One region of the Paenibacillus xanthanilyticus genome, then DNA from elsewhere that is predicted to be linked to it. Evidence: predicted binding sites of a transcription regulator. Region 1 holds the regulator's gene; the other holds the start of a gene.
The links. The regulator Rex, encoded in region 1, represses fermentation and respiration genes when NADH is low (regulators of the CRP and FNR family bind a similar motif). The targets are predictions, from matches to a motif close to TTGTGAAATATTTCACAA.
Positions count from the first base shown of each region.

Region 1 (14,956 bases):
GCGTCAAGCCCATGCTGGTGTCGAACGATTTGCCCTTGAGAATCGCAGTGCAGCTAGCGCCGTTGCCGATGTGGCACGTGACCATCTTGAGCGACTCGAGCGGTTGGCCGATGACTTCCGCCGCTTTGTGGCTGACATAATCATGCGACGTGCCGTGGAAGCCGTAGCGGCGGATTTTGTGGCGACGATAGAGCACCATCGGAATCGGATACAAGAACGATTCCTGCGGCATCGATTGGTGGAACGCCGTATCGAATACGACTGCTTGCGGCACGCCCGGCAGGTTCGCTTCGACGGCCAGAATGCCCATCAGGGCCGGCGGGTTGTGAAGCGGCGCCAAATCGATTAGCTTGCGAATTTCGAGCTTCACTTCCGGCGTAACGACCGTCGACTGTTTGAAGCTCTCTCCGCCATGCACGACGCGGTGGCCGACGGCTTTGATCTCGGTCATCGCCTTGAGCACGCCATGTTCCGAATGCGTCAGGAGTTCGATGACTTTGCGCACGGCCGTATTGTGATCCAGAATTTCGCTAACCTGACGAACCTCCGGCTTGTCCGTCGGCTCATGCGTCACAATGGAGGAATCCATTCCGATCCGTTCGACGCGGCCCTGCGCGAGGACGGCTTCGTTCTTCATATTATACAGCTGGTACTTGAGCGACGAGCTGCCAGCGTTCATGACTAATACGATCATATGCGGTCCCCGTCCTTATCATATTGGAAAAATCCGATGCCGGTCTTGATGCCTAAGTGTCCGGCGCGCACCATCTTCTTCAGTACGATCGAAGGGCGGTACTTCAGCTCTCCGTATTCGCGGAACATCCGGTCGAGCGCGGCAAGAACGGAATCCAGGCCGAAGCGGTCCGCCATCTCGAACGGCCCATGCTGGAACGAGTAGCCGATCCGCATGGCGCTGTCGATATCCTCTGCGGAGGCGACGCCTTCTTCGAGCACATGCAGCGCTTCGTTAATGAACAGACAGATCAGACGCGTCGTCACGAAGCCCGGCGACTCGAATACCATGACGCCCTTCTTCTGGATGACGTCTTCGACGAATTCCTTCGTTTTGTTGAACGTATCATCGCTCGTCTTCAGCCCGCGTACGATTTCCACCAGATCGGTCTTCATAACCGGGTAGACGAAGTGCATGCCGATGACGCGTTCCGGATAAGCCGTCACGCCCGCCAGCTCGGTTAAGCTGAGTGTCGACGTATTGCTCGCCAGAATCACGTTCGGTCCGCATAGGCGGTCGAGTTGATCGAACACGATTTTTTTGCTGTCCAAGTCCTCGGTGATCGTCTCGATGACCAGCTCGCAGCCCGATAGATCCGACAGCTTCTGAATCGGATGAATCCGGTTCAGCACAAGCTTCTTCTCGGCTTGCGTCAACGCCCACTTCTCGATTTGCTTATCCAAGCTGAGCTCGATCGCGCTCATCGCCTGCGAGAGACGATCAGCCGATTGCTCGGTCACGTACACATCCAGTCCCTTAAAGGCGAGCATTTCTGCGATGCCTTGTCCCATCGTTCCAGCGCCAATAACGCCAACTTTACGTATGTTCAACGTTTCATCCTCCATTGCAGCAGATCGTATATTTGTAGTATAAGTGATGATCCGCTATCTATCCGCTCTATATTATAGCCGTTTTGAATCCCCCGGGCTAGTTGTTCCCCAGAGGCGCTTTTAAGACATTATTGTGAACAAAGTCGCAATTGTTAGGCAATATTACCTGTTCATTAAACCATCTCGGCAGCGTCAAAGCATAACCTTTCGGCGTCAATGGACTTTTCGGCGGATAATTCGACATTTTGGCACATCATAAACGTCCAGAACAACAATAACGCCGTACAGCGCAGCTGTACGGCGTCTTAACAATTAAGCGGATTGAGTCGTCGGTTCGATCGGGCTATTGCCAAGCAAGGAGCGGAAACGGTCTCCATCGATCGTCTCTTCCGCGATCAGAACGTCGAGCGACTGCAGGAAGACGTGGCGCTGCTCGTTAAGCATGAGCTTCACGCGGTTCATCAATTCGTCGAGAATCGCCGCGTTCACGTGCGACCACTTATCCGGCGTCATCATCGAATTGTCGACGATGCCCATCTCGGTCAAGCCGGATTCCACCATCGACCGGACGATGCTCATCGCCTGATCGAAGTCGCCGCGCGAGCCGGTGCTGCGGTCGCCGTAGAACAGCTCTTCCGCGGCGGCGCCGCCAAGCGCCACCATAATCTGACCTTCCAAGAAGGCACGCGTATACAAGTAACGGTCCTGCTGCGGATTGTGGCGAACATAGCCTAATGCTTGGCCGCGGGGCGACAGCGCGACTTGAGACACGCTGCCCGGACGAACGAGTTCGGCCGTAATGGCATGGCCCAGCTCGTGGAGCGCGACGCGCTCGCGCTCTTCCTTCGTCGCTTCACGGTCGGTGCGCTCGCCCATCATGACTTTATCAATGGCCATCGACAGGTGCCGGTTGGAGATCGTGTCGCTCTCTTCGCGCAGCGCATAGATCGCGGCTTCGTTCAAGACGCTCTCGAGCTGGGCGCCGGAGAAACCGAACGATTCCGCCGCGACTTTCTCTAAATCCGTTTCTTGGGCTAGCGGTTTATTTCGCGCATGAATGCTCAAAATATGCGAGCGGCCTTTCTTATCCGGCAGGTCGACGGTGATATGGCGGTCGAAACGGCCCGGGCGCAGAAGCGCCGAGTCGAGCATTTCCTTCCGGTTCGTGGCCGCGATAAGCAAAATGCGCGGCGACTCCGATGTATGAATGCCGTCCATCTCCGTCAGGAGCTGGTTCAGCGTCTGGTCATATTCGCGATGTTGACCGCCGTCGCGCTTGCCGCCGATGACGTCGATCTCGTCGATAAAGACGACCGCGCTAGTCTTGTTTGCTTTGATCGCCTTCTGACGCGCTTCCTTGAAGAGGTCGCGGATACGGCTCGCGCCGACGCCGACGTACATCTCGACGAACTCCGCGCCCGAGGCGGCAACGTAAATGGAGTCCGTATAATGAGCCGCCGCTTTGGCGAGCAGCGTCTTACCCGTTCCCGGAGGGCCCGTCAATAGGATCCCCTTCAAGGGACGAATGCCCATCTTCGCAATCTGCTCCTCATGGACCAGAAAATCGAGCGCTTCAATCAGTTCCTGCTTCGCGCGCTCCTGCCCGCCGATCTCCTCGAAGGATAGCGGCGTGGTCGGACGCACCTTCGTTCTCTTGTCGCCGCCGATGGCGGCCAGGTTGCCGCGCGAACGCGCCACATAGATGACGCCCGTCAAGATCGCGGCGGACAGCACGAGCGGCATAATGTTAATTTGCGCGACGAACTGAAGGAAGATAATCAGGACCGGAATAAAACCAATCGCGATTTCCTTCGAATAATTACGCATTCGGCCATACCCCCATTTGATTCGGCGTACGAGGTAAGATCACGTGCTTGACCGCCTCGCCTTCCTTCAACGTAATGTAAACATTCTTATCATCCATCTCCGACGTCGCGGTGACGCCTTTATATTCTTGCTCGATCGCGATCATGGCCGCCGGAATTTGCGCATATTGCCGGTTCTCCATCGCCTGCGCGATATCGAAAAGCGTTGCCGACCAAATATCGTTCAATTTCTCGTCCGCTTGCTTGTTCTCGATTCGAAGTTCAAGCGTCCGATCGCCGATTACCGAATTGCCTTTCTCCGCGATCGTGTCATACACCTTTCGAATGTTAGCCTCCGGCGTCAGTGTTAGCTGGACCGTCACGTTCTCGCGGTCGACGATCGGCGTAGCTGCGGTTACGCCCGGCACTTCTTTCACGATCTGCTCCAAAGGCTGGACCGTCGCCACGTTACGGTAGGCATACCATCCCCCGACAAGCAAGGATGCGGATAACACGGCGGTCATCAATGTTGGTACGACTTTTATTCTCATGGCTGAAAAGCCCCCTCTCGCAGATTCGGTCTATATAATTCCTTCTAATCCGATAGAAATATCTAATCCGTATCAAAAAGTATAACACACGTCATGGACCGAGCGTGCGTGTAAGTGCTGGCAGTGCTGGCAGCCTTCACATCCGCTCTATCGTCACTGCTCTGTCCGCATCCTCTCAACCTGAACTTTAGTTTATCGCATTCCGCTCGATTATTCATGAATCAAAATGTTCCACGGCACGATGTTCCACGCCGAGTATGCCCTTGAGTATGCCAAAAAAAGCCGCTGCGTCTGCAGCGGCTTACGTCCGTGATTATTGTTTCGGCAAGTTATAGGTGATGATATAACCGCCATCGTTGTACCGGTAAAAATCATAATAATACATCAGCTCGCCGGATTGATCCCGCGCGTAGAACAACTCCCACACCGGCTGGCCTTCCAGCATCCCGAGCTGCATTTGCTTCAGCTCCGCATCCGGCTTCCCTTGGAAAAACTGCTCCTTCAGTTGGGCTCTGATGACGCTGTCCCTCTTCTTACGCACGATAAACTGGTCCAGCTTCTCCCCGGTCAACCAGACGACGGCATCGTCCCCATCCGCGTCCTTCCCTTCGACAACCCAAGCCGTCGTATCCCACACGTACTTGTAGGCATCCTTTGTCGAGACAAGACCGGCCATCTGTTTGGCTTGCCACTTCGCTTGGTTCTCTTCCTTCCACCGCGGGCCTTGAACGTGCATGTAATAAGCGTTAAGGCCGATCAGCAGCGTCACCGCGACGACCGCTGAGAATAACGCAATTCGCACCGGCGTCCAAAACGGAAGACGTTTGCGTCGTACGGTCCGCATTAACGGGCCAGCAACCCTTCAAACGCGCGTTGTGCCTCGGCCATAATTTTCTGCTCGTCGAGCAGCGTGCACACGCCAGATTTCACGACCTGGCGGCCATCGACCCAGACATGCTGCACGTCGCGGCCGGAGCCGCTGTACACGAGATGCGAGACGATTTCCGTCTGCGGGTAAAAATGCGGTTGTTCCGTATTAATGGCAATAAAATCGGCTTTCATGCCGGCTTTCAGCGCGCCGATCTCATCCGCTTGCCAGATCGCCCGGGCGCCATAGACCGTGCCCATCCGCAGCGCTTCCATGGCCGGAATCGCCGTTGGATCGCCGGATACGCCTTTATGGATCAGCGCCGCGATGCGGATCTCGTCGAACAGATCCAAGTTGTTATTGCTCGCCGCGCTATCGGTGCCAAGCGACACGGTCACACCGGCCTTCAGCAGCTCCGGCACGCGCGCGATGCCGCTCGCCAGCTTCAGGTTCGACGCCGGGTTGTGGGAAATCGCCACACGGCGTTCGGCCAGCAGCGCAATCTCGTCGTCGTTCAGATGCACGGCATGCGCCACGAGCGACGGCCGCGAGAAGAAGCCCAGCTTATCTAGATGCTCCACCGGACGGGTACCGTAATCGTTGACGTTCTGCTGCACTTCTGCCGCGGATTCGGACATGTGGGTATGAAGCGGCACATCCAGCTCATGCGCCGCGGCTACAATACGTTCAATGTAATCCGGCGGACACGTGTAAGGCGCATGCGGCGAAAGCATCGTCCGAATCCGTCCGTTTGCTTGACCGTTCCACTCTTTGGCGAACTGCTTCGCTTCTTCGAGCTTCGCGGTTTGCTCCGCCGGCGAGCAGAGGCCGATCACACCGCGCGTCAGCACGCCGCGCATCCCCGACTGCTCCACGACTTTGGCCAAAATCGGCATCCGGTCGTACATGTCCACGAACGTCGTCGTGCCGGACTTCAGCATTTCGATCACGGCCAGGGCATTCCCCCAATGCGCGTCTTCGTCGTTGAACTTGCCTTCCATCGGCCACATTTTATCCTGCAGCCACACCTGCAGCGCTTCGTCGTCCGAATACCCCCGCAGCAGCGACATGGCCGAATGCGCATGCGTATTGATCAGTCCCGGCATGAAAACCAGACCTTGGCCGTTGATGCGTTCCGCCCCTTCGGGAATCGGCGTTGGCGCTGCCTCACCTATGTATGTAATGCGGTCGTTCTCCACGACCATATGACCTTTCACCCAAGGCTGATTATCGTCCATCGTGACGAACGTGCCGTTCTCAATCCACAACCGGTTCATTCTCGGTCTCTCCTTCTTTCTCCAAATAGTACGCCAAACTGAGCAGATCCCGGGTAAAATCCGCGTAGTGAATGCGAACGTGTTCGGGTACGCGCAGGATGACAGGCGCGAAGTTCAATATCCCTTCGACGCCTGCCGCCACGAATCGATCGGCCACGTTCTGCGCTTCGAATGCAGGGACCGTAATAATCCCGATTCGGATGTTCAGTTCTTTCACTTTCTCGATCAGACTATCCATGGGCAGTACGGTCAAGCTGTTGATTTTCGTGCCGACGATCGGCGCATGCGCGTCGAATACCGCCGTTATTTTCATATTATCCTTCAAATACGTATTATAATTGCACAACGCGCGGCCTAAATTACCAGCGCCGACCAACCCGACGCTCAGCGGCTGATCCAACTTCAAAATTTGCCTGATTTTCTCGATCAAATACGAAACGTCATAGCCGATGCCTTTGCGTCCGAATTCTCCGAAATAGGCCAAATCCTTACGAATTTGCGCCGGATTCAAGTCCAGTTTGTTACCAAGCTCCTGGGAAGAGACGGTTTGAATATCGCGCTTGTGCAAATCGCCGAGCACTTGAAGATAGACCGGCAGCCGGCGAACGACGGCTTCGGAAATTTTGAACGTCTTAGTCATGTGCGGACCTCCTCTCCTGCTTTGGTGGATAGCCAATCGCGGATGCGCGGCACGATTTGATCCAAATGCATCGTCTCGATTTTCGGACCCGGCAGCGAATAAAGAAAGTATTTGCCATAGTAGGTATCGATTACGCGCGTATCATAGATGAGCACGATTCCTTTGTCCTTCGAGGTGCGGACGAGCCGGCCGAAGCCCTGCTTAAACTTGATAACGGCTTGCGGCACCGACAATTTCATGAACGGATTCTGCTTCTGCTGCTGCAGCATTTCGGATTTCGCTTCGATGAGCGGATGATTCGGCGGCTGGAACGGAAGTCGGACGATCGCGAGGCACGTCAGCGCATCGCCGGGGATATCGACGCCTTCCCAGAAGCTGCTCGTGCCCAGCAGTACGGATTTGGCCTGCTGTTGAAACCGCTTGGTAAGCTTGCTCCGGTTGCCGCTGTCGATGCCTTGCCCAATCAGCTGAATGCCGCTTGCTGCAAGCAGTTCCTTCAACGGATCGTATACCTGCTTCAGCATCCGGTACGAAGTGAACAGCACGAGCATCCGTCCTTTCGTCTCGACCGCCGTATCCGCAAGCGACTTGATCAGCAGCTCGTTAAAGTGAGGATCGCCTGCCGCCCCCTTCAATACAGGCAAATTGCGCGGGATGACAACGAGCGCCTGTTCTCTGTAGTTGAACGGAGACGGAAGTTGAACCGTCTTCAGTCGGCCATTCTTCTCGTCTTCGCCGAGCCCGAGCTGTTCCGCCGCATATTGGAACGACTTCTGCACCGATAGCGTCGCCGATGTAAGCACGACGCTTTTCTTGGCGTCGAAGAAGTGGGTGCGCAGCTGCTCGCTGACATCGGCCGGCACGGCATAAAGATGGATGGATTTTGCCCTGAAATTCGTGTTTCCCTCCAGCCAATACACCATATCAGCCTTGTCGGCTTTCATGAAGGTGCGAAGCTCGTCGCGTGCCCGTGTCAAATCCTTGACCGTCCCGCTCAAGTCCGTCACCATCGCGACGATCGCCGAGTCGTCGACTTCGTCTTTGATTTCACCGAACACTTTATCCAGCGTTCGCACGATTTTGCTCAAATGCCCGTGAATGCTTTCCTCCACGATTTGCGCGTCGCCCCAGCCTTTCGGCAAATTGCCATGGCGCAAGCGGAGCACCAGCTGTCCCGTCTCTGCTGAATCGGATTGGCCGCTGCCCATCATTGCGTACAGCAGCTCGAATAATTGGTCCCAATCGTCCCGCAAATCGCCGAAATCCGGCAAAATCTCGTCGATCTTCTCCCGCCACGCAAGCGATTTGTCAGAGGGTTCTCCCGCAAGCTTGTGAATGAGGCTGACCAGTTGCCCGTTGCGCGCGTCCTTGGCTAATCGGACAAGCGGATGCTGCACGGACAAATACGAAATTTGGGTGCCCAGATGCTTGCCTGCCACTTCCTCGAGATGGTGCGCCTCGTCCACGATTAAATGCTCATAACCGGGAAGGAGCCGGTGGTCTGCGCGGATGTCGGTGAACAGCATCGAATGATTCGTAATGACGACGTCCGCCAAATTCGCTTCCTGTTTCGCGCGATGATAATAACAACGCTTAAACCAAGGACAGCTTCGATTGAGGCAGGAATCGGCGTCACTGGCGACCGTTCCCCAGAATTCCGACCCTTTGTTGCCGAAATTCAGTTCCTCTTGGTCACCATGTCCGGTCTCCGACAGCCACACGACCATTTGCGAAGCCGTAATGCGGTCTTCGGTCGGGGAAGCAAAATCGTGCATATTCACCTTGCCTTCGAATTTGCGAAGACACAAGTAGTTGCCCCGTCCTTTAAATATCGCTGCCCGGAACGGAGCGGGCATCACCTGCTGCAATAAAGGCAAGTCCCGTTGACGCAATTGTTCCTGCAGGTTAATCGTATGCGTGCTGACGACTATCTTTTTATCCTGCTGGATACCATAAAACAGAGCGGGAATCAGGTAGCCGAGCGATTTGCCCGTTCCTGTGCCCGCTTCAATAAGCAGGTGCCGGTTCTGTTCAAGCGCGGCCAGCACCTCTTCGAACATTATATTTTGAGGTTCTCGTTCCTCGTAGCCGGGAATGAGCGCCTTGATATTCTCTTTGAGTCCGCTTAAAAATTGGTCGAACGTCCAATCCGCGACCGGAATATCCTCGCCTTCGCGGGGCGATTGTTCTTCCGTCCAATCGCCCGCTTGCATTGCGAATTGCCTGAAATATTGATAGGCATCCGAATCCACGGTGGACATCGTCTCTTTGCGTATCGCAATCTCGTTCACGAACCAACCGGTATCGTCGATGGCGTCTCCCAGCAGCGATGCAATGCGCTGCAGCGTCAACAGCGGCAATCGCTCCAGCTTGCGGTAGCATTCCGCGAACAGTTCGGCGGTTGCCATTGCGTCGCTATCAGCCCTGTGATGCTGATCGTGTACGATTCCGAAATGCTCCGTGACCGAGCCCAGCTGATACGAGGTGAGCGTCGGGTATAGGATGCGAAGCAGATCGATCGTATCCAATCTCCGTCCATCGAAAGTCATATATCCGCTTCGATCCAACGCCTGGTTCAAGAAGCCGGCGTCGAAACCAACGTTGTGGGCGACCAGAACCGCATCGTCCAGCAGCGGGATCACTTCGAGCAGCACTTCGTCAATCGGTTTCGCATCGACTACCATCTCATCATCGATGCCCGTAAGCTGCGTAATAAAGGCTGGAATCGGTATGGTCGGCTTGACGAAGCTGCTGTACGACCGAATCGTCTGCATCTCCTCGTCAAGCAGCACCAGCCCGACTTGTATAATTTCATCGCCGGCCCCATGGCCGGTCGTCTCAAGATCCAAAACCGCATAGTTCATCTTCCGCTACTCGATCCTCTCCGCAAACTAAAGCTGCCCGCTACCGAAATAAAGAGATAAGTGCCCGTCTTGCTTCTGACATGATTTCAAGTTCGATAAAGGGTCGGTAAAAGCCGGGTCAGTCTCGTGCGCCTTCAAGAAATAACGTTCCGCCTGCTCCAAATTCATTCGTACCGCTTGAATACAGCCAAGCGCGTTATATCCGAGCGCCTGCCACTTGGGGTGATCGGTCAGCTCGACGAGCAGTTGAAAATGCCGCTGCGCCTCCTGCCATTGCTGAAGATGCATATGCGTCATCGCAAGAAACAGACGCGCCATGTTGTTCTCCGGGGCTGCTTGCACCGCTTGCTCGAAGTGGTCAGCCGCTTCTTTGAACATGAATAATTTGAAATACCCCTGCCCTTTAACCATTAATCCCGTTTCGTTGCCGGGATCTTGCATAACCGGCTGCTTGGGCACAGCTGGCTGGGATGAAAGCCCATTCGCCGGCTTATCGCCTTCGGGCTTGCCGACAGGCGCAACTGGCGGTCCGACAGCCGCAGACGGTACGCCGGAAGGTTTGCCCCCATCCGGCGCGTCCCGGTACGTATTACGGAATTCGGCCAGCTTCTCCTCGAATTGAAGCCATTCTTCAATAAAGGTGTCGCTCATTGATTTTAGCATGGATAATTGCTCGAAGTACCGCTTCTTTTGATCGAGTTCGGCGCTGCCAAAATGTACCATGATCTCGTCAAGCAGTTCGTGCATCGTTGCGAATACATGCTGGAACATCGCCTGCATCCCCACCTTCACGCGTCGAATTTGAATGAAATGTTATGCTCATTCTTTGCGCGGGGGAGGCTTTTCATACTCCATGGCATTCGTTACACAACCCAACCAGCCGAATTAAATGCTGACGCCGTGCACCTCTTCATAATGGGCGTCCACCGGTTTGTTGCCGGCATCCATGATCACGATCTTCGGCTTGTACTGCCGGGCTTCTTCCTCCGTCATCATGCCATACGAAATAATGATGATGTTGTCGCCTGGCTGCACCAGACGCGCCGCAGCGCCATTCAGACAGATGACGCCGGAGCCGCGAGGGCCGGTTATCACGTAGGTCTCGAGCCGTGCGCCGTTGTTGTTGTTGACGATCTGGACCTTCTCGTTCGCCCAAATGTCGGCCAGTTCCATCAGGTCTTCGTCGATCGTGATGCTTCCCACATAATTCAAGTTCGCTTCCGTGACGGTCGCGCGGTGAATTTTCGATTTCATCATCGTTCTAAACATGGTAGCCACCTCCGTGCAGTTCCATCAAGCGGTTATCGATCAGTCTCGTTCGGCCGAATTTGACGGCCAGCGCGACAAGAATTTTACCTTCGTGAGCCGTTAGCTCGGATTCGTCGTTCAGAGGTTCCAAGTCTGGGTAGGTCAGCACCTCGGCATAATCAATGTCCGCCAAAGGCGCTTGTCCAATCGACTCTTTTATTTTATCCGAAAGCGCGCGATTCGTCATGCCCGGGGATTTCACCCATTCTTCGGCAAGCGCCAGCGTCCGGGACAGAATGACCGCCTGGCCGCGCTCTTCCTCGCTCAAGTAGACATTGCGGGAACTTAAGGCAAGACCGTCCGACTCGCGAACCGTCTCGCAAGGCACAATCTGGACGGGAATATTCAAGTCTTCCGTCATCCGCTCGATGACCGCCACCTGCTGGGCGTCTTTCATGCCGAAATAGGCGCGGTCCGGCTGGACGAGGTTGAACAGCTTGCCGACGACCAGCCCTACGCCGTCAAAATGCCCCGGCCGGGAGGCACCGCACAGCCGCTCGGTCACTCCGCTGATCAGAATCTTGGTCACCGGCTTGTTCGGATACATCTCCTCGACGGACGGCATGAAGACCACGTCGATGCCGTTCTGCTCCGCGATGCGAAGATCCCGCTCGGCATCCCTCGGGTAACGGTCGAAATCCTCGTTCGGTCCGAACTGCATCGGGTTGACGAAGATGGAGAGCACGGCAAAGCCGCACTCTTCCTTCGCTCTTCTCATCAAGCTTGCGTGTCCTTCGTGCAAGAAGCCCATCGTAGGCACGAAGCCGATATGCTGCTCAGGGCGGGCATCCCGCTGGCCGCGAAGAGCCGCGCGCAATTGTTCGATCGTCTTGGCGATAATCACGGTCTTGCGCCTCCTTGATGCTGCAGTTCCTTCGCCGGAGATTCCGCGGCCGCGGCCGCTTGCTCCTGACCGCCGTACAGGTTCGCGATCTCCGACTGCTCCTGTACGCCGAACGCGTGCTGCTCGGCCGGGAACGCGCGGGATTTGACCTCCGTTATATAGGACGAGATCGCCTCTCGAATGGTTGTTCCGATGTCCGCATAGGTTTTGACGAACTTCTTCTCCCTGTACGGCGAAGCGTATTTCAGCAAGTCATGGTAAACGAGCACTTGCCCGTCACAGCCGCGTCCCGCGCCGATGCCTATCGTCGGGATCGACAGCTCCTGCGTGATCGCCGCGGCCAGCGGCTCGGTGACCAGCTCGAGCACGATGGCGAATGCGCCGGCGGCTTCCAGCGCTTTGGCGTCGTCGATCAGCTGCTGGGCTTCTTTCGGCAGCTTCCCTTGAACCTTATAACCGCCCAGCTGATGAACCGATTGCGGCGTCAGGCCGATATGGCCCATAACCGGGATGCCCGCGCGTACGAGCGCGGCTACTTCGTCCGCGATATCCGCGCCGCCTTCCATCTTCACCGCGTGCGCGCGGCCTTCCTGCATGAGACGCGCGGCGTTGCGCAGCGTCGTCTCCACGCTTAGCCGGTATGTCATAAAGCTCAGATCGGCCACGACGAACGTGTTCGCGGCACCGCGCACCGTCGCGCGCGTGTGGTACACCATATCGTCGAGCGTGACCGGGATCGTAGTATCGTAACCAAGCACGACGTTGCCGAGCGAGTCGCCGACCAAAATGATATCGATGCCCGCTTCCTCGGCAAGTTTGGCGGATGGGTAATCATAAGCCGTAAGCATGGAGATCGCTTCGCCAAGCTGCTTCATTTTTTTCATCTTCGTAATGGTAAGTGCCTGTTTCATGTCTTCATCCTCCTTTAAGGATTAGGGTAAACACAAAAAAACCTTTTAGCCGCCGCTAAAAAGGTCCCAAATCGAAAAGGAGCGTCTTTCGTTGCTTACGCAAGCTTCCTTCTGTCTCGGTCCCTAACGGCTCAGAGCAGAATACGCACTGCCATGCAAATATTGGCCAATCTCCTGAAGACCGTCCGTTCGGGTGCAGTTCGCCCCATCCGCGATACCGCCCCGAATACGGTTTCCAGTTAAATCAAGTATACCAGATCGCACCCGAAATCGTCTATGAACGGGCATCCAAGGGCCGGACCGCTTCCGCGGAGAAGACGGGAAGCTCCGTGCCGTCCGCAAGCCGCACGAGCAGCGCGCCGCTGTCCATTAGCGAGATCGGCACGCCTTCAACCGCTCCGCCCGGCGTCATTAACTTCGCGGGCTTATGCAGCGTCACAGCCAGCGCTTCCCATAAAGATTGAATGGTCGTGAAACCTTCCCGCAAGTACAACCGGTACAGGTGCTCGAATTGTTTGACGAATGCCCCGATGACGCCGGCCCGATCGACCGTCTCGCCCGATGCGATGCGCAGCGACGTCGCGATCTCCGCCAGATCCGCTGGGTAGTCGTCTTCTGTCAAATTCACGCTGATGCCGATTCCCATGATCACGTGCCGAATCCGCTCGTCTTCGGCCGATGACTCCAGCAGAATACCGCTGATTTTCTTACCCTCGATCAACAAATCATTCGGCCATTTAATGCCGATATCCACCGGAACGCGCTCCTTGAGTGCCCGGCACAACGCAACCGCCGTCAGCAAGGTGAGCTGCGGCGCGAACTGGAGAGGCAGACTCGGACGGAGCACCATGCTCATATAAATGCCCTTGCCTGCGGGCGATACCCAGGTGCGCCCCATTCGGCCGCGCCCGCTCGTTTGCTGTTCCGCGATGACGAGCGTTCCTTCTTCCGCGCCTTCTTCGGCCAGCTTATGGGCAATATTTTGCGTGGAGTCGACGGACTCGAATAATTTGATGCCGGATACGAGCGTCGTGCCTTGCAGTTCGCCGAGCAGCTCTGCCATCGTTAACCGGGAAGGCCGGCCGACCAGCCGGTAGCCCAAGCGGGGGGAGGCATCGATCGTATAGCCCTGCGCTTCCAGCTTGCGGATCTGCTTCCAGATGGCCGTGCGGCTGATCCCCAGCTCGCGGCTGAGCAGCTCGCCCGATACATATTGTTCGCCGCTCTCCTCCAGCAAGGTCAAAATGCGGTTGCTCATCGTGTTTCGCCTCTGCTTTCTCTCTGACTTTCCAGCGTCTCTGCCCATTGCAGCAGCGTCTCCGCCACATTCTCCACCCTACCATGGGCGGCTTCGCGCAGCATTTCCTTCAGCAGTTCGCCAAGCCATGGGCCGCTAGATCGGCGAAGACGTCTCATGACTTCGCCGCCCGTCACCGCGAGCCCGCGCATGTCCGTGACCGCCATGCCTTCCCGATATTCGCGTAACAGCGCAGGAAGCGTCGTAAAGAAGTCGGCATGCGCCACATTCTCCGGCTGCGCCAGCGGAAGGCGATCCAGCGCGAACAGCCAGTTGTCCGCGATGGACGTGCCGTGCGACAAGATGATGTCGATCCAATAATGCTTCAATTGTTGAAGCGTATCGGCATTCGGAACGACCTCTCCTTCGGACAGGTACCGACTTAAATAAGCATCCATGCATGCAGCCAAGCTCATCGTCAACCCGAAATTTGTTCTTCGGCTGTTGGCATACTTTAACGACTCAAACAATAGTTCGGCATCCGCGGACGTCAACCCCCGAGCGAAACCAATGCGCAGCCAATTCAAATCGATTGGCTTGTCCGATTCAGCCGAAAATTCGTCTCGCGCCTTTTCGAAGCTAGCGAAGGGCTCATAGGAACGAGCCTCTCCGTCGATCCTTAATCGGCTTGGCAGCGGCTCTTTCGTATGCGCGAGCAAGCCGCTGCGCGCAAACAAAACGGCAGCCCGCCGAGGGTGGCTGCCGCTCATCATTTTATCGGCTTCCGCGCCGATGCGCTCCATCGCGACATGCCGCAGCAGAGGCGCATACCGCTTGAGCGCGCGCCACGTGCCGAGCGCGATCCGCAGCCGGAATTCTCCGGCAAACCGGACCGCGCGCACCATCCGCAGCGCATCCTCCTGAAATCTTGCGTCGGCGTCGCCCACACAGCGAAGGATGCCGCGGTCCAGATCCGTCGCTCCGCCGTAAGGATCGACCAACGTCCCGTCGGCGCGTACCGCCATCGCATTCATGGTGAAATCCCGGCGGAGCAAATCGGCCTCGAGACTCGTTACGAATTGCACGGC
Region 1 covers NZ_JBHUHA010000001.1:1,962,644-1,977,599, forward strand. The annotation lists gene ACFSKT_RS08110 (acetate/propionate family kinase) at 1-694, opposite strand, end outside; gene ACFSKT_RS08115 (3-hydroxyacyl-CoA dehydrogenase family protein) at 691-1,563, opposite strand; gene ACFSKT_RS08120 (AAA family ATPase) at 1,876-3,390, opposite strand; gene ACFSKT_RS08125 (hypothetical protein) at 3,383-3,919, opposite strand; gene ACFSKT_RS08130 (cell wall elongation regulator TseB-like domain-containing protein) at 4,233-4,763, opposite strand; gene ACFSKT_RS08135 (amidohydrolase) at 4,763-6,064, opposite strand; gene ACFSKT_RS08140 (redox-sensing transcriptional repressor Rex) at 6,045-6,704, opposite strand; gene dinG (ATP-dependent DNA helicase DinG) at 6,701-9,568, opposite strand; gene ACFSKT_RS08150 (tetratricopeptide repeat protein) at 9,596-10,339, opposite strand; gene panD (aspartate 1-decarboxylase) at 10,454-10,837, opposite strand; gene panC (pantoate--beta-alanine ligase) at 10,830-11,720, opposite strand; gene panB (3-methyl-2-oxobutanoate hydroxymethyltransferase) at 11,717-12,631, opposite strand; gene ACFSKT_RS08170 (biotin--[acetyl-CoA-carboxylase] ligase) at 12,906-13,889, opposite strand; gene ACFSKT_RS08175 (CCA tRNA nucleotidyltransferase) at 13,886-14,956, opposite strand, start outside.

Region 2 (14,956 bases), 600 kb from region 1:
TTGTTTCTCTTTATCCTTGCTGCCGGAGAGGAACCAGCCGGACACCGCGATGACGATCAGCACGGCGTAGAAGGTGAGCTTCCAAGCCGTCGACTCGGCGAAATCGTGCGGGATGACATGGATCGAAGGGTGCGCCAGCGTATGGACGGCGAGTTTCACGCCGACCCAGCCGACGATGCAGAACGCCGCGACTTCAAGCGCCGGACGGCTCTCCAGCAATTTCACGAACAGCGTGGCGGCGAAACGCATGATGACAAGGCCGATGAAGCCGCCAAGGAATATGACGATGAAGTGACCGCCGTCCATGCCGCCGATATTCGGCAGGTTGGTCGTCGGCAGCGCCACCGCCAGAGCGACGGCCGCCAGAATCGAATCGATTGCGAATGCGATGTCGGCGATTTCGACTTTAAGCACGGTCATCCAGAAGCCGCTCGGCTTGCGCTCTTTGTTTTCGCGCTTTGCGGCATCGTCTTCGCCCTTCTTCACGATCACCTTGCGGAAGATATGGTTCAGCGCGATGAACAACAGGTATAGCGCGCCAAGCGCCTGTACTTGCCACACGTCCACGAGGAAGGAGATGGCGAAGAGCGACGCGAAACGGAAGACGAACGCGCCGGCCAAACCGTAGAACAGCGCCCGCTTGCGCTCCTGCTCCGGCAAATGCTTCACCATGATCGCCAGCACGAGCGCGTTGTCGGCGGCAAGAAGACCCTCCAGCGCAATCAATACCAGCAATACCCAACCATACTCCAGCAACAATCCGAATTCCATGTGGGATCCTCCTTTGAATAATCAAACTCGCGACTCCAGCTTCTGCACAAAAGAAAAGAGACCTCTGCCTTGTTAAAAGGCAAAGGTCTCGCTAACAGTGCCGTCTGAACGGCAGTGCCAATAAAGCCGGAGGCGCTAAAACCGCGCGCTCGTAATGACGACGTTATTGTACCAGCTACTCCCCTTTGGAGCGGTTCTTCCTATGCAATTGCGTAAAGCCTCGTATAGAAGGGTGATACGGCAGACGAAAGGCTTGGTTTCGGATTCCGAAAAAATTAATATGGCGAACAATTGGCGAACGGCAAAATCAAGTGCCCGAAACAATTGCGCCAAGCGCGTTCTTCCCTATCAAATGAGAGACTAGGGCCAAAGTTGGAAAAGATAGCGCTTCCACAGGAAAAAGAGAGGACGACGTCGAATGGGTCGGGAAACAAGCATCGGCCAAAGGAGGAGCTGTCCGTCTTGCAGGTGCGCGCGTATTACAACAACCAGTTGATCAAGAACAAAATTTTCCTCATCACGGCCGTCATTATGACGCTCGTGTCGGGACTCAGCATGGTGGCCGTTCATTTCGCGACCCGCATCTACGAGGATAAGGTGTACGCCGAGGCCGCGCAGGTGCTCAATTTGTCCTCGGGCGCGGTCGACGGCAAGCTGAGGGAGATCGAGGATTTGACGTTCGACATCCTCAGCGACCGGACGATCCAGTCGCAGCTGTCGAGCGTATCCGGCACGATGAACGAATACGATTATTTCAAAATGAAGGACAAGCTGATGGACCGACTCGTCGAGCTCGCCCAGCATCAGCGCGCCATCGCGGCGATCCAGGTAAACGATGCTTCCGGCGGCGAGAGTCAGGCTGCCATTACATCGCGTTATCGCTTGGACACGGCAGCATACGAGCGCAAGGCAATGGAGGCGGGCGGCTCGGTCGTCTGGCTGGCGGCTGAAGAGCCCAACGTGCTGATCGCCGCCCGGCAGATCCGCCGGATGAGCGGCCTGAGCTTGAAGAATCTCGGCGTCATGGTCGTCTTCGTCGACATGAAGCGGTTGGCGGGGCAGTCGCTCGAGCTCGCCGAAGGCCGGTTCTTCGTCATGGAGCACGCGGGTCGCGTCGTGCTGGCCAGCGGCTCCGGCCCGGCCGAGCAGCTGGCCCATTTGCCGCTTCGCGAGCGGCAGGGCTACACGATCTCCAAGCTGAACGGCGATACGTATTTCATCACCCATCTGATCTCGAAGTACCAATCCTTTACCTACTACAACGTTCTGCCGTACGGGAGCGTGTTCCTGCAATCCAAGATGATCAAATACGGTCTGTTCGGCCTCTATGCGCTGCTGTTCATGCTCGCGCTCTACTTCGCCAGGGTGGCCGGACGCGCGATCTCCAAGCCCCTGGAGCAGCTGACCGCCAAGATGAAGCTGGTTCAGAAAGGGAACATCGACTCGGCCGATCTGTTCCAAGGCGACAACCTGAACATGGACGAGACGGGACAAATCCACCGTCATTTTCGCCTCATGCTGGAGACGATCAACGCGCTCATTCGCGAGAATTACGCCAAGCAGCTGGCGATCAACGAATCGGAGTACAAGGCGCTGCAGGCGCAGATCAATCCTCATTTTCTGTACAACACGCTAGAGTCGATCAACTGGATGGCCAAAGCGAACCGTCAGCCCGACATCTCGGCGATGGTCACGGCGCTTGGCCGTCTGCTGCGGGGCATCATCAGCCGCAAGGAGCCGCTGATCACGATCGAAGAGGAGATGCGGATCGTCCGCAATTATGCGACGATTCAGCAGATCCGGTTCGGCGACCGGCTGCGGCTGCACATCGAAGGCGACGAGCAGCTGGCCGGCTGCTACATTCCGAAGCTGACCGTGCAGCCGGTCATCGAGAACGCGATCCAGCACGCGCTGGAGGCGATGTCCGCGCCTTGCGATATCGCGCTTGCGTTCATTGCCGGCGAGTCGCATATCACCATATGCGTGACGGACAATGGTCCCGGTATTGACGAGGCGACGCTTGCGGCCATAAGGGAAGGGCGCGTCGTGTCGAAGGGAACGGGGATCGGTCTGAGCAATATACGCGAGCGAATTCGGCTGATGTTCGGGGAGGAGTACGGCGTCGAGATCGAACCCGGCGCCGAAGCGGGGACGACGGTGCGCATCCGCGTGCCGTACAGATGGGAGGCAGACCATGTATAACGTGCTGCTCGTGGACGACGAGCGGATTATTCTCGAAGGCATCGCCAATGTGGTGGAGTGGGACAAGCACGGCACGCGCCTGGCGGGCAAAGCGGTGAACGGCAAGGAAGCGGTCCGGCTAATCGAGTCGCAGCCGCCGGACATCGTCATCACCGATATCCGGATGCCCGAGCTGGGCGGTATCGAGCTTATTCAGTGGGCGAAGGAGCGCTATCCGCGCATGCATTTTATCGTCCTCTCCGGGCACGAGGAGTTCGCCTCCGCCCAGACGGCGATGAAGCTGGGCGTGCGCCACTATTTGCTCAAGCCTTGCTCGGAGGACGAAATCGCGGGCGTGCTGGACGAAGCGGTGGAAGAGCTGCGCGAGCGGGAGCGGCAGGAGTCGTTCAAGGCGTCGACGATGGAGCAGCTCGCGCGGGTGCTGCCGCAGATCAAGGAGCAATTTCTGAAGGAATGCCTCATGAACAAGACCTATAGCGAGCGGGATTGGGACTATTATAGCGGGTTGCTCGGCCTCGACATCGAAGACCGGTCGGTCCGGCTGCTCCTGTTCGAGATCGAAGGCAGCTGCGAGTTCGAGCATCTCTTCGCGCTGCACAACATAGCCGAGGAGCTCGTGCGGGAATCCGGCCGGCACGTGCTGCTGAACACGACGATCGGCGAGCGGCTCGTCCTGCTCGTCGAGGAGGGGGAGCTGCCCGAATGGCTCGCGCTGCTGGAGCGGGTCAAGCGGATCTACGGGCAATACTTCCGGCTGGACTTGACGATCGCCGTCAGCCATCCGGGTTCGATCACGCAGCTGCGGATGCTGTACCGGGAGACGCAGGCTTGCTTGTCGCATCGGTTCTATTTGGGCGAAGGGAGCATTATTACGTCGGAAGACATTCTCCATCCGGCCGAAGCGCTTCCGATGGAGCTGGAGGTCGACACGGAAGCGTTCGCCAACGCGGTGCGAAGCGGGAACACGGAGCGTGCGCGCGAATTCGTCCGCGAGACGATCGCCCGTCTGAAGGCGAGCAAGCTGGACGTCGGGCTCGTCAAATCGTGCGTGCTGGAGCTGTACCTGGTGCTGCTGCGGGAGAAGGGACGCGCCAAGTCATCGTGGTCGGCCGGGTCCGAAGGCAGCTCGGCCGCGCGGCCGAGGCCGATGCGCGGGCTCGAGGCGTACCTGCTTCGGGACGACGCGTTCGACACGCTCGATCAGACCGAGGACTACTTGCTTCAGGCGGCCGTTGAGGCGGCGGAGCGCAATTACGAAGCGAACGTGCAGACGCAGTCCAAGGTTATCGCCCAGGTCATTCGTTACGTGGAGGAGCATCTGGACGACGAGTCGCTGACGCTCTCGAAGCTGGCGCATGACATCTTTTACTTGAACGTGGATTATCTCGGGAAGCTGTTCCGCAAGGAGACCGGCGAGAAATTCTCGCTCTACATGATCCGCGTGCGCATGGAGGAGGCGATGCGGCTGATCGCCCGCGCCGAGTCCGTCAAAATCTTGGACATCGCCGCCCAGGTCGGGTTTCGCGGCAATCCGCAATATTTCAGCCAAGTGTTCAAGAAGCATACGGGCTTGACGCCGTCGGAGTACAAGAAGCAGCTGATCATGATGCCGGAAAAATGAACGAAAGTCGCCATAATGAACGTCGGTCAGCCGATACCGCGGGTGCATGTCCTCTGCGGATATCGGTTTTTTTAACGTAGAAGACCGTTTCGTTTCATTTTCGCCCGGCGTTGTATGCGCTACCATAAAGAGGAAGCCAAAACGAGATAAGCCCAAGGAGGTCTATCGATACCATGAGAACACGCTCGACGTTCATGACGCTTGCCGCGGCGGTGCTGCTGACATTCTCGCTGTCGGCTTGCAGCGACGGGAGCAACAACGGCGCGGGGACGAACAACGCCAATACCAATAAGAACGCGGCGCCGGCGGAGACAAGCGGGAGCGCGAACCAGACGAAGACGGAGACGGCCAAGGCCGAAGGCGGCGGGGAGGACGTCACGCTTCGCCTCATGTGGTGGGGGTCGCAAACCCGTCACGACTTGACGAACGAAGTGGTGAAGCTCTACGAATCGAAAAATCCGCACGTGAAAATCGAGACGGAATTCACGAGCTTCGACGGGTATTGGGAGAAGCTGGCCGCCATGGTCGCGGGCAACAACATGCCGGACGTACTGCAAATGAACTTCGGCGAGTACCTGACGCAATACGCGAGCAAGGACGTGCTGCTCGACATGAAGCCGTTCACCGAGAACGGCACGATCGACGTCAGCAAAGCGAACGAGGGCATCATGGCGTCGGGCGTCGCGAACAACCAACTGCTCGGCATCCCGCTCGGGATGAACGCGCTGACGGTCATCTATGATGAGAAAATGCTGCAGGATGCCGGCGTTGCCCCGCCGGATCTGAATTGGACGTGGGACGACTGGAAGAAGGCGGCCGAAGCGGTGCACGCCAAGTCCGGCAACTACGGCACGCAAGGGCTTGAGATCACGAATATTTTCGAATATTACGCCCGCCAGCACGGACAGACGATGTACAGCGCGGACGGCAAGGGGCTGGGCTTCGACGACAAGCTGCTGACCGAATACTTGGCGATGACGCTGGAGCAGCAGGAGAAGAAGACGTACCCGTCGATGGACGTGATCATGCAGCACGAGGCGATCGAGGACCAGCTGATCGTCCACGGGAAAGCGCCGTTCGACTTCCGCTGGTCGAACCAGGTCGTCGCGCTGACGAAGGCGGCGAATCGGACGCTGAAGCTGGCGCCGCTGCCGGGACCGGATATTAACAAAGGGATGTACTTGAAGCCGTCGCTGTTCTTCTCGATCAGCAAGCAGTCGAAGCATCAGGAGGAAGCGGCGAAGTTCATCAACTTCTTCATCAACGACGCGGAAGCGAACAAAATCATGAAGGGCGAGCGCGGCGTGCCGATTACCTCCGATATTCGCGAGGCGCTGGCGGCGGACCTGGACGAAACGAACAAAATGATCTTCGACTACATCGATATGATCGGCGCGAACAGCAGCCCGATCGACAGCGTCTATCCGGCCGGCGCCTCCGAAATCTCGAAGGCGATGGAGGAAGTCAACGAGCAGGTCATGTATAAGCAGCTGAAGCCGGAGGAAGCGGCGGCCGAATTCCGCAAGCGGGCGGAAGAGATCATCGCGCGCGGCGCGGAATAATCGAGAGCGACGAGCGCTAGGGAGAGGCCGGAGCCATGACGGACGACGCGCGGGCGCGTCCGACGGCGGAGCCGGCCTGCTCCTTCTTGCGGCTGAAGGAAGGCGGGAATGACATGAAACAAGAGGCTTCCATGCCGCTTCTCGGGGCGGCGAAGAGCAAAGCAAAGAAAGGGAAGGAAAACGATAATCTGACCGGTTATCTGTTCATCCTGCCGTTTTTGATCGGATTTTTCGCGCTGACGGTATTCCCGGTGGCGATGTCGCTGTACCTGTCGTTCACGAACTACGACATGCTCGGCACGCCGCGCTGGATTGGCTTGGACAATTACGAGCGGATGCTCATGGACGATATGAAGTTCGTGCAGTCGGTGAAGGTGACCCTGTTCTACGTCTTCACGGCGGTGCCGTTCCGGCTCGTCTTCGCGCTGGCGATCGCCCTGCTGCTGGCGAGGCTCGTCGTGATGAAGGGCGTGTATCGGACACTGCTGTACCTGCCTTCCGTCATCGGCGGCAGCGTCGCGGTATCGGTCATGTGGCGGCAGCTGTTCGGCAACGAAGGCGCGCTTAACTCGATCTTGGCGAAGCTCGGGCTGCCGACCGTGTCGTGGCTCGGCGATCCGTCGTACGCGATCTGGACGCTCATTTTGCTGTATGGCTGGCAGTTCGGCTCTTCGATGCTCATTTTCCTCGCGGGGCTCAAGAACATTCCGGCCTCCTATTACGAAGCGGCCGAAGTAGACGGCGCCGGCGCTTGGAGACGGTTCATCAACATTACGATTCCGCTGCTGACGCCGATCATTCTGTTCAACGTCGTCATGCAGACGATCCAAGGGTTCATGGCGTTCACGCCGAGCTATATCATCTTCGAGGACGGCCGGCCGCTCAACTCGACGCTGCTGTACGTGCTGTATATGTTCCAGCGCGCCTTCACCTTCTTCGATATGGGGTATGCGTCGGCGATGGCCTGGCTGCTGCTGCTCGTCATCGGGCTGTTCACGGCGCTCATCTTCAAGAGCTCCTCGCACTGGGTGCACTACGAATCGGAAGGAGAGCGGTAATATGAATCTTCGGCGAAAGGCGGTCATCAAGCTGGCGGCCGAGCAGCTGCTCCTGCTCGCGCTGACGTTCATGATGCTCTATCCGCTGCTGTGGATGGTCGCCGGCTCCTTCAAGGATAACGCCACGATCTTCACAACGGCCCATTCGCTCCTCCCGAATCGGCTCGACTTCTCCAGCTATGCGGAGGGCTGGAAGGGGTTCGGCGGCGTGACGTTCGCGACCTTCTTCTTGAACTCGACGATCATCACGCTGTTGTCCACCTTCGGCAGCGTCGCCTCTTCCGCGCTCATCGCGTACGGGTTCGCCCGTATCCGCTTCCGCTGGAAGAAGCTATGGTTCGTCTGCATGATGCTGACGATGATGCTGCCGTTCGAGATCATCATGGTGCCGCAATACGTCATGTTCAACTGGTTCGGCTGGATCGATACGTATTGGCCGCTCATTCTGCCGACCTTCTTCGGCACGCCGTTCTTCATCTTCCTCATCATGCAGTTCATCCGCACGCTGCCGCACGAGATGGATGAAGCGGCCAAGATCGACGGCTGCGGCAAGTTCGCCATTTTCTCGCGCATTATCGTGCCGCTGATCGTGCCGGCGATGATGACGTGCGCCATTTTCTCCTTCTACTGGCGGTGGGACGACTTCATGGGACCGCTGCTGTACTTGAACAAGCCGCAGTTGTATCCGGTGTCGCTGGGGTTGAAAATGTTCTCCGACCCCGACTCGATCACGAATTGGAGCGCGCTGTTCGCCATGTCGACGCTGAGCGTCGTTCCGGTATTCGTCGTCTTCTTCCTATTCCAGCGGTATATCGTCGAAGGGATTAGCACGAGCGGCTTGAAGGGCTGATCGGACAAAAGGGTGGTAGCCTCGGAGCTTGCCTGAAGCTGATCGCCGCCGCGTCAATCGATCGCCGTCGCCGCATCAATCGATCGTTGCCGCACCGTGCCACGAACTCGCGTCTTTTGAAGGGAGGTGGTTATCCGCAGCTTACACTTGCAGCCCGATAGACCGAACATTCAAAGGAGGAAAGGGTAACGATGAATAGACGTAATCCGATTCAAGCGAAAACCTTCAAAGGCACGGTGGTCACGATGTGCATGGCGCTGGCCGTCCCGTTCGTCATCTATGGCACCGCCGCCGCGGAGACGCCGCTGGCCGATAATTTCAACGACGGCAACGCCGCGGGCTGGACCGCGTCGACGGGCAGCTGGTCCGTCGTGTCCGACGGCGGCAACTACGTGTACGCCCAGACCGGCACGAGCGAAGGCCGTACGTCGGCAGGCAGCGCTTCGTGGACCGATTACGCCGTGGAGGCCAAAGTGAAGGTCGACAATTTCAACGGCACGAACCGCACGTATGTCGCCGGCCGGTATAAGGATGGGAATAATTATTACGCCGCATCGTTATATAACAGCAGCGGAGGCAAGCTGGAGATTCGCAAGAAGGTAGGCGGCTCCTCGACGACGCTCGCGACCAAAACCTATGCCTTGTCGACCGGAACGTGGTATGCCGTGAAATTAGAAATGGTCGGATCGACCATTACGATGTACGTCAACGGCGTGAAGGAGCTGACTGCCACGGATACCGCCTTGACGGCAGGCGGCGTCGGATTGCTCGCGGTCAAGACGGCGTCCAAATTCGATGACGTGACCGTCACGACGGGCGGCGGCACGACCGATCCCGGCACGGATCCGGGTACCGACCCGGGCACCGATCCCGGTACGGACCCAGGAAATCCGCCGACTCCGGCAGCCGGCGATCTGTTCGTCGCGCCAACCGGCAGCGCAAGCAATGCCGGCACGCTGGATAGCCCGACTACGCTGGAATCCGCGCTGACGCGCATCGCGGCCGGCAAAACGATCTATATGCGAGGCGGTACGTACAACTACGCTTCGACAATCACGATCGCGCGCGGCAACGACGGAACGGCAAGCAGCCCGAAGAAGATCGTCGCTTACGGCAGCGAGAAGCCGGTGCTCGACTTCTCGGGTCAGTCGTTCGGCTCCGCGAACCGCGGGCTGCAGCTGTTCGGCCATTATTGGAACGTGGAACGGATCGAGGTGAAAGGGGCCGGCGACAACGGCATTTTCATCGGGGGCAATTATAACATCATCCGCAACGTGGAGGCGCATCACAACCGCGATACGGGCATTCAGCTGGGCCGTTACGCATCGACCGCGGCCAACAGCGAATGGCCGCAGTACAATCAGGTCATCAACAGTTATTCACACGACAATTACGATCCGGACAACGGCGAGGACGCGGACGGGTTCGCGGCGAAGCTGACGGTGGGACCGGGCAACGTATTCGAAGGCTGCATCGCGGCGTATAACGTCGACGACGGCTGGGATCTGTATGCGAAGACCGATACGGGCCCGATCGGCGCCGTCACGATCCGCAATAGCATCGCGCACCATAACGGGCAGACGTCGGACGGCACATCGACGACCAACAGCGACGGCAACGGCTTCAAGCTCGGCGGCGAGCAGATCCCGGTTGACCATATCGTCGTGAACAGCATCGCCTATCAGAACAAGAAGCATGGCTTTACGTATAACAGCAACCCGGGCTCCATCAGAATGACGAACAACACCTCCTGGGACAACGGGCAGAGCAATTTCGCGTTCGATGCGGGCACCCATCAGTTCACGAACAACTTGTCCTTCGACGGCGGATCGAGCGACAAGACGAGCGGCACCGACGTTAGCGGCACGAACGTCTGGTGGAAGAACAACGCAAGCGTGAACGCGAAGGGGCTTGCGGCAAGCGCGGCCGATTTCGTCAGCTTGACGCCGACGGTCACGCGTAATGCGGACGGCTCGCCGAATCTGGGCAACTTCCTGAAGCTTGCGGACAACAGTGATTTGAAGGGCGCGGGAACGCCAAGCGGCACGAACATCGGGGCAAGGTAAGGGGAGACGGTTATCGACGAAGAGGACGCGCGGGATTCCGCCGCGTCCTCTTTTACATCAGGAAACGGATCGACGAAATGAAGGCCTGAAAGGCCTTCCTACGTGTATGCGCGAAAAAATCGTTAGCGGTGTGAAAAGGATCACATCTTTGCGCGCGATGCGCGCCTATAATAAAGCCATGGAAGACAGCAACAAGCGCCGCGCGGCTCATGGCGATGCGGAAAACGCCGCGAATGAGCAGCTTCCAAACTATATTGTGAATTTATTCACAAAACCAAGGAGATGTATCCATCATGTTGATGAAATTTCTTCGCGAGAATGTATATGCCGCCGGGTTTCTTGTCCTGCTTCGCCTTTATCTCGGTTACGAATGGCTGACTCACGGTATTGATAAATTGAAGGACGGTTTCGACGCAGGCGGTTTCCTGCAGGGCGCGATCGCCAAACCGGTCGTGGATCGCGCGACGAACGAACTTATCTATCCGACCTTCACGAATTTCCTCGAGAATTTCGCGCTGCCGAACGTCAAGCTCATCAACATCGCGATTCCGCTTGGTGAGACGCTTGTCGGCTTGGGTCTTATCTTGGGCGGACTTACCGCCGTGGCGGCATTCTTCGGCCTGATGATGAACTTCATGTTCCTGTTCGCCGGCACCGTCAGCACGAACCCATGGCTCATTCTTCTCGGCGGCATCGTGATGATCGCCGGCACGAACGGCGGCCGCTTCGGTATCGACTACTACCTTCTGCCGTTCCTTCGCAAGATCGCGACGCGTTTTGGCAAAGGCAACAAGCGCGGCGACGAGCAAGAGGACGCGCTCCCGGGTACGCCGACGCATACGGCTCATTGACCCAAGAAAACCTTGATGGCTAATAGAACCTTCGCCTCCGCCTTGACCAGGTGGGTGCGAGGGTTCTTTCGTTATGCGAGACTTCCCCGAACAGCCGGAATGAAGTATGAATCGCTGCAAGGCATCGAATACTAATTTCCAAATGGCAACACGAGGAGGAACGTCGAGTGGAACGCGAACGTTTGGTCGTGGTCGGCAACGGCATGGCGGGCATCAATACGGTGGAAAACATTCTCAAGCTTGCTCCGAACAAATACAGCATCACCATCATCGGAGCGGAGCCTTACCCGAATTACAACCGCATCCAGCTCTCTTACGTGCTCGAGAAAAGCAAAGCGATCGAGGATATTATTCTGAACGACTGGCAGTGGTACGGCGATAACGGGATCGAGCTGCATACCGGCGTGAAGGTAACGGGGTTAGATCTCGCAAACAAGCAGGTGGAGGCCGAGGGCGGACTGCAGGTTGCTTACGACAAATTGATATTGGCGACAGGCTCTCGTCCATTCCGGCTAAAGGTGCCGGGCGCGGACAAGGAGGGCATCGTGGGCTTCCGCGACATCGACGATTGCGAGCGCATGGTCCGAGCCGCCAACGTGCACCGGAAGGCCGCCGTCATCGGCGGCGGGCTGCTGGGCTTGGAAGCTGCCAAGGGGCTGCTGAAATTAGGCATGGACGTCACCGTCGTCCACTTGGTCGAGGAGCTCATGGAGCGCCAGCTGGATAGGACCGCATCGCTCATGCTGCAGGCGGAGCTCGAGGGTCAGGGCTTGAAATTCGCCATGGGCAAGAAAACGACGGCATTCCTGGGCGATGACCGCGTGACGGGCCTGCAATTCAGCGACGGAACGACGCTGGACGCGGAATTCGTCGTGATGGCCGCCGGCATCGTGCCTAATGCCGAGCTCGCCAAGGCGAGCGGACTCGAAGTGAACCGCGGCATCGTGGTGGACGATTACATGCGCACGTCGGCGCCGGACGTCTATGCGGTGGGCGAGTGCAACGAACACCGGGGAATGTGCTACGGTCTGGTGGCTCCGCTGTTCGAGCAGGGCGGGGTGCTCGCCAAGCATCTGTGCGGCGCCGAGACGAAGCCGTACGAAGGCACCGTCGTCTCCACGCAGCTGAAGATCTCGGGTATCGACGTCTTCTCGGCCGGCGAGTTCACGGACGCGCCGGATCTGGCGATCGTGCGCATGCATGACGAGTGGCGGCGCATCTACAAGAAGATCCTGCTGCGGGGCGGCCGGATCGTGGGCGGCGTGCTGATCGGCGACGGCAAAGAATCGACGCGTCTGCAGCAATGGATACGGACCGGCACGGTCATGACGGACGCGATCCATGGGGCGCTTATGGGCACGGCCGAGTCCGATTCCGGCAACTCGGTCGCGGATATCGCGGACGAAGAAATCGTATGCGGCTGCAACGGCGTGACCAAGAAGCGGATCGTGGACGTGATCCAGGAGCAGGAATTCACGACGGTGGAGGAGATCAAGATGTCCACCGGCGCGTCCCGCTCGTGCGGCGGCTGCCGGCCGGTCGTCGAGCAAATCTTGAAGCACGTCCTGGGCGACAAGTATGATTCGGCCGCAGCGAAGAAGGAAGGTATCTGCGCCTGCACGACGCTCAGCAAAGACGAGGTCGTCCGCAATATCAAAGAAAAGGGTCTGATTACCTCGAAGGAAGTCCGATACGCGCTCGGCTGGGAGAACGAAGAAGGCTGCTCGAAGTGCCGGCCGGCGCTGAACTACTATTTGGGCATGATCTGGCCTTCGGAGCATGTGGACGAGCGAGACGCGCGCTTCGTCAATGAACGCATGCACGCCAACATTCAGAAGGATGGCACCTTCGGCGTCATTCCGAGAATGTACGGCGGGGTCACGACGCCGGAGGATCTTAGGCTCATCGCGGACGTGGCCGTGAAATACAACGTCAAGCTCGTGAAGGTGACGGGCGGGCAGCGACTCGATCTCCTGGGCATCAAGCGCGAGGATGTGCCGAAGGTGTGGGAAGAGCTGGGCATGCCGTCGGGTTATGCTTACGCCAAGGCGCTGCGCACGGTCAAAACCTGCGTCGGCTCGCAATTTTGCCGCTTCGGCACGAAGGACTCCATCGATATGGGCGTACGGCTGGAGAAGAAGTTCGAGCGGCTGGACATGCCGGCGAAATTCAAAATGGCCGTCAACGGCTGCCCGCGCAACTGCGCGGAATCCGCGACGAAGGACCTCGGGATCGTCGGCAACGAAGGCGCATGGGAAATTTATGTCGGCGGGAATGGCGGCATCAAGGCCCGTCTAGCCGACTTGCTGTGCAAGGTGAAGACCGACGACGAAGTCATGGATATCGTGGGGGCGTTCATCCAGCACTACCGGGAAACGGCCAACTATCTGGAGCGCACGAGCGATTGGCTGGAACGGGTAGGGCTCGATCACGTGGTCGCGATTGTGGTGGACAACGCGGAGAAGCGGAGCGAGCTGAACGGCAGGATCGAGTTGTCTCTTCAGCAGGTGAAGGAGCCGTGGCGGGATATCCTGGACAACCGCAAGCTGAAGGAGCAGTTGTTCGAGGAGATCAAGGTGCCGGTCCGTCAGGAATAAACGAGGATGAGGATAGGAGCGATACACGGATGGAGTATTATCATGTCGGCTCGCTGGATCAGTTCCCGATGCGGATCGGGCGGGTCGTTCGGATGAGCGAGCAGGAAATCGCGGTGTTTCGGACGACGGAGGGCAAGCTGTTCGCGCTGGAGAACCGCAGCCCAGGACCGAGAGGCGGCACGATCGTGGAAGGAATCGTCTCGGGCGAGGTGCTGTTCGATCCGATCTGCGATTGGAAGATCGGGCTGGCGGACGGCCGCGTGCTTCCGCCAGACGAAGGTCAGGTGCGAAGTTACCCGGTGGATATTCGCGACGGCGAAGTGTACGTCGGTTGGCCGCAGCCATAACCGAAAGAAAAGGAGGTGCGTCATGGTTACATTAAACGGGAAAAAAATCGTCATCGCGGGCTCGCAAAAAATCGACGAAATGTCCGACCTCATCCGAAAGCAAGGCGGCATTCCCGTCGTGCGGCCGCTGCAGGGCTTGACCTATGCGGATGAGGCCACGGTCGACGAAGATCTTCGGCGTCTGATCGCGACTGGCGCGGACTGGCTCGTTTTCACGACCGGCATCGGCTTCGCCTATTTCCGCGAGCGCGCGGAAGCGCTCGGATTGCTGGCGGACTTCACGACATTGCTGAGAGGCGCTCGCGTCGCCAGCCGCGGATATCGCACATTCGCATTCCTCAAGAATCTGGGCGTTCAGCCGGAGATCATCGCCGACGACGGCTCGCTTCGCAGCGTGGCCAGTAAGCTCGAGCAGATCGATTTGAACGGGAAACGGGTGTGGATTCAACTTCACGGACAATCTCATTCCGAGCTGGCGGACTTTGTCCGCAAGCGCGGGGTCGCCGAGCTCACGCTGTCGCTGCCCTATCATTATCAGCCGCCGGAGCCGGAGGTGTTGGCCGAGGCTGTGCGCGAAATCCGGGCCGGCGAAGTGGACGCCGTATGTTTCACGACGCGGGCGCAGATCGCTTACTTGTTCGATTACGTGAAGGAACTCGGCGCGAAAGAAGAGATAATTCGACAGTTCGACGAGAACGTGCTGGCCGTCGCCGTCGGGAAGGTAACCGCAACGGGACTCGAGGAGGAAGGCGTTCGCCGGGTAATCGTGCCCGACGTGGAACGAGCGGGCGGCATGCTCGTCGAGATCGCCCGGTATTTCGATAAGCACAACGTAAGCGGCTAGCGCAGGAAACGTAGGCTTGCACATCCTTCTGAAGGAGGCCATCCATGGAATCGAAGACGGAGGAAGCCGGCGGCGGGTTATTACGAACGCTCTCGGTGGAGAATTTCGAGAAGCTAAGGGGCATCATGTACATAAGCAAAGCTGAGAAGGGCTCCTATCTGTTCAGGGAAGGCGAGATAGCCGATAA
Region 2 covers NZ_JBHUHA010000001.1:1,361,355-1,376,310, reverse strand. The annotation lists gene ACFSKT_RS05640 (TerC family protein) at 1-771, opposite strand, end outside; gene ACFSKT_RS05635 (cache domain-containing sensor histidine kinase) at 1,240-2,973, shown strand; gene ACFSKT_RS05630 (response regulator) at 2,966-4,594, shown strand; gene ACFSKT_RS05625 (ABC transporter substrate-binding protein) at 4,768-6,156, shown strand; gene ACFSKT_RS05620 (carbohydrate ABC transporter permease) at 6,288-7,214, shown strand; gene ACFSKT_RS05615 (carbohydrate ABC transporter permease) at 7,216-8,064, shown strand; partial or broken gene ACFSKT_RS05610 (LamG-like jellyroll fold domain-containing protein) at 8,256-8,861, shown strand; partial or broken gene ACFSKT_RS05605 (right-handed parallel beta-helix repeat-containing protein) at 8,961-10,130, shown strand; gene ACFSKT_RS05600 (DoxX family membrane protein) at 10,424-10,981, shown strand; gene nirB (nitrite reductase large subunit NirB) at 11,149-13,578, shown strand; gene ACFSKT_RS05590 (nitrite reductase (NAD(P)H) small subunit) at 13,608-13,925, shown strand; gene ACFSKT_RS05585 (uroporphyrinogen-III synthase) at 13,948-14,769, shown strand; gene ACFSKT_RS05580 (Crp/Fnr family transcriptional regulator) at 14,814-14,956, shown strand, end outside.
Region 2: a site for Rex is predicted at 10,385-10,402, ahead of ACFSKT_RS05600 (DoxX family membrane protein). Genes of this name have one in related genera too.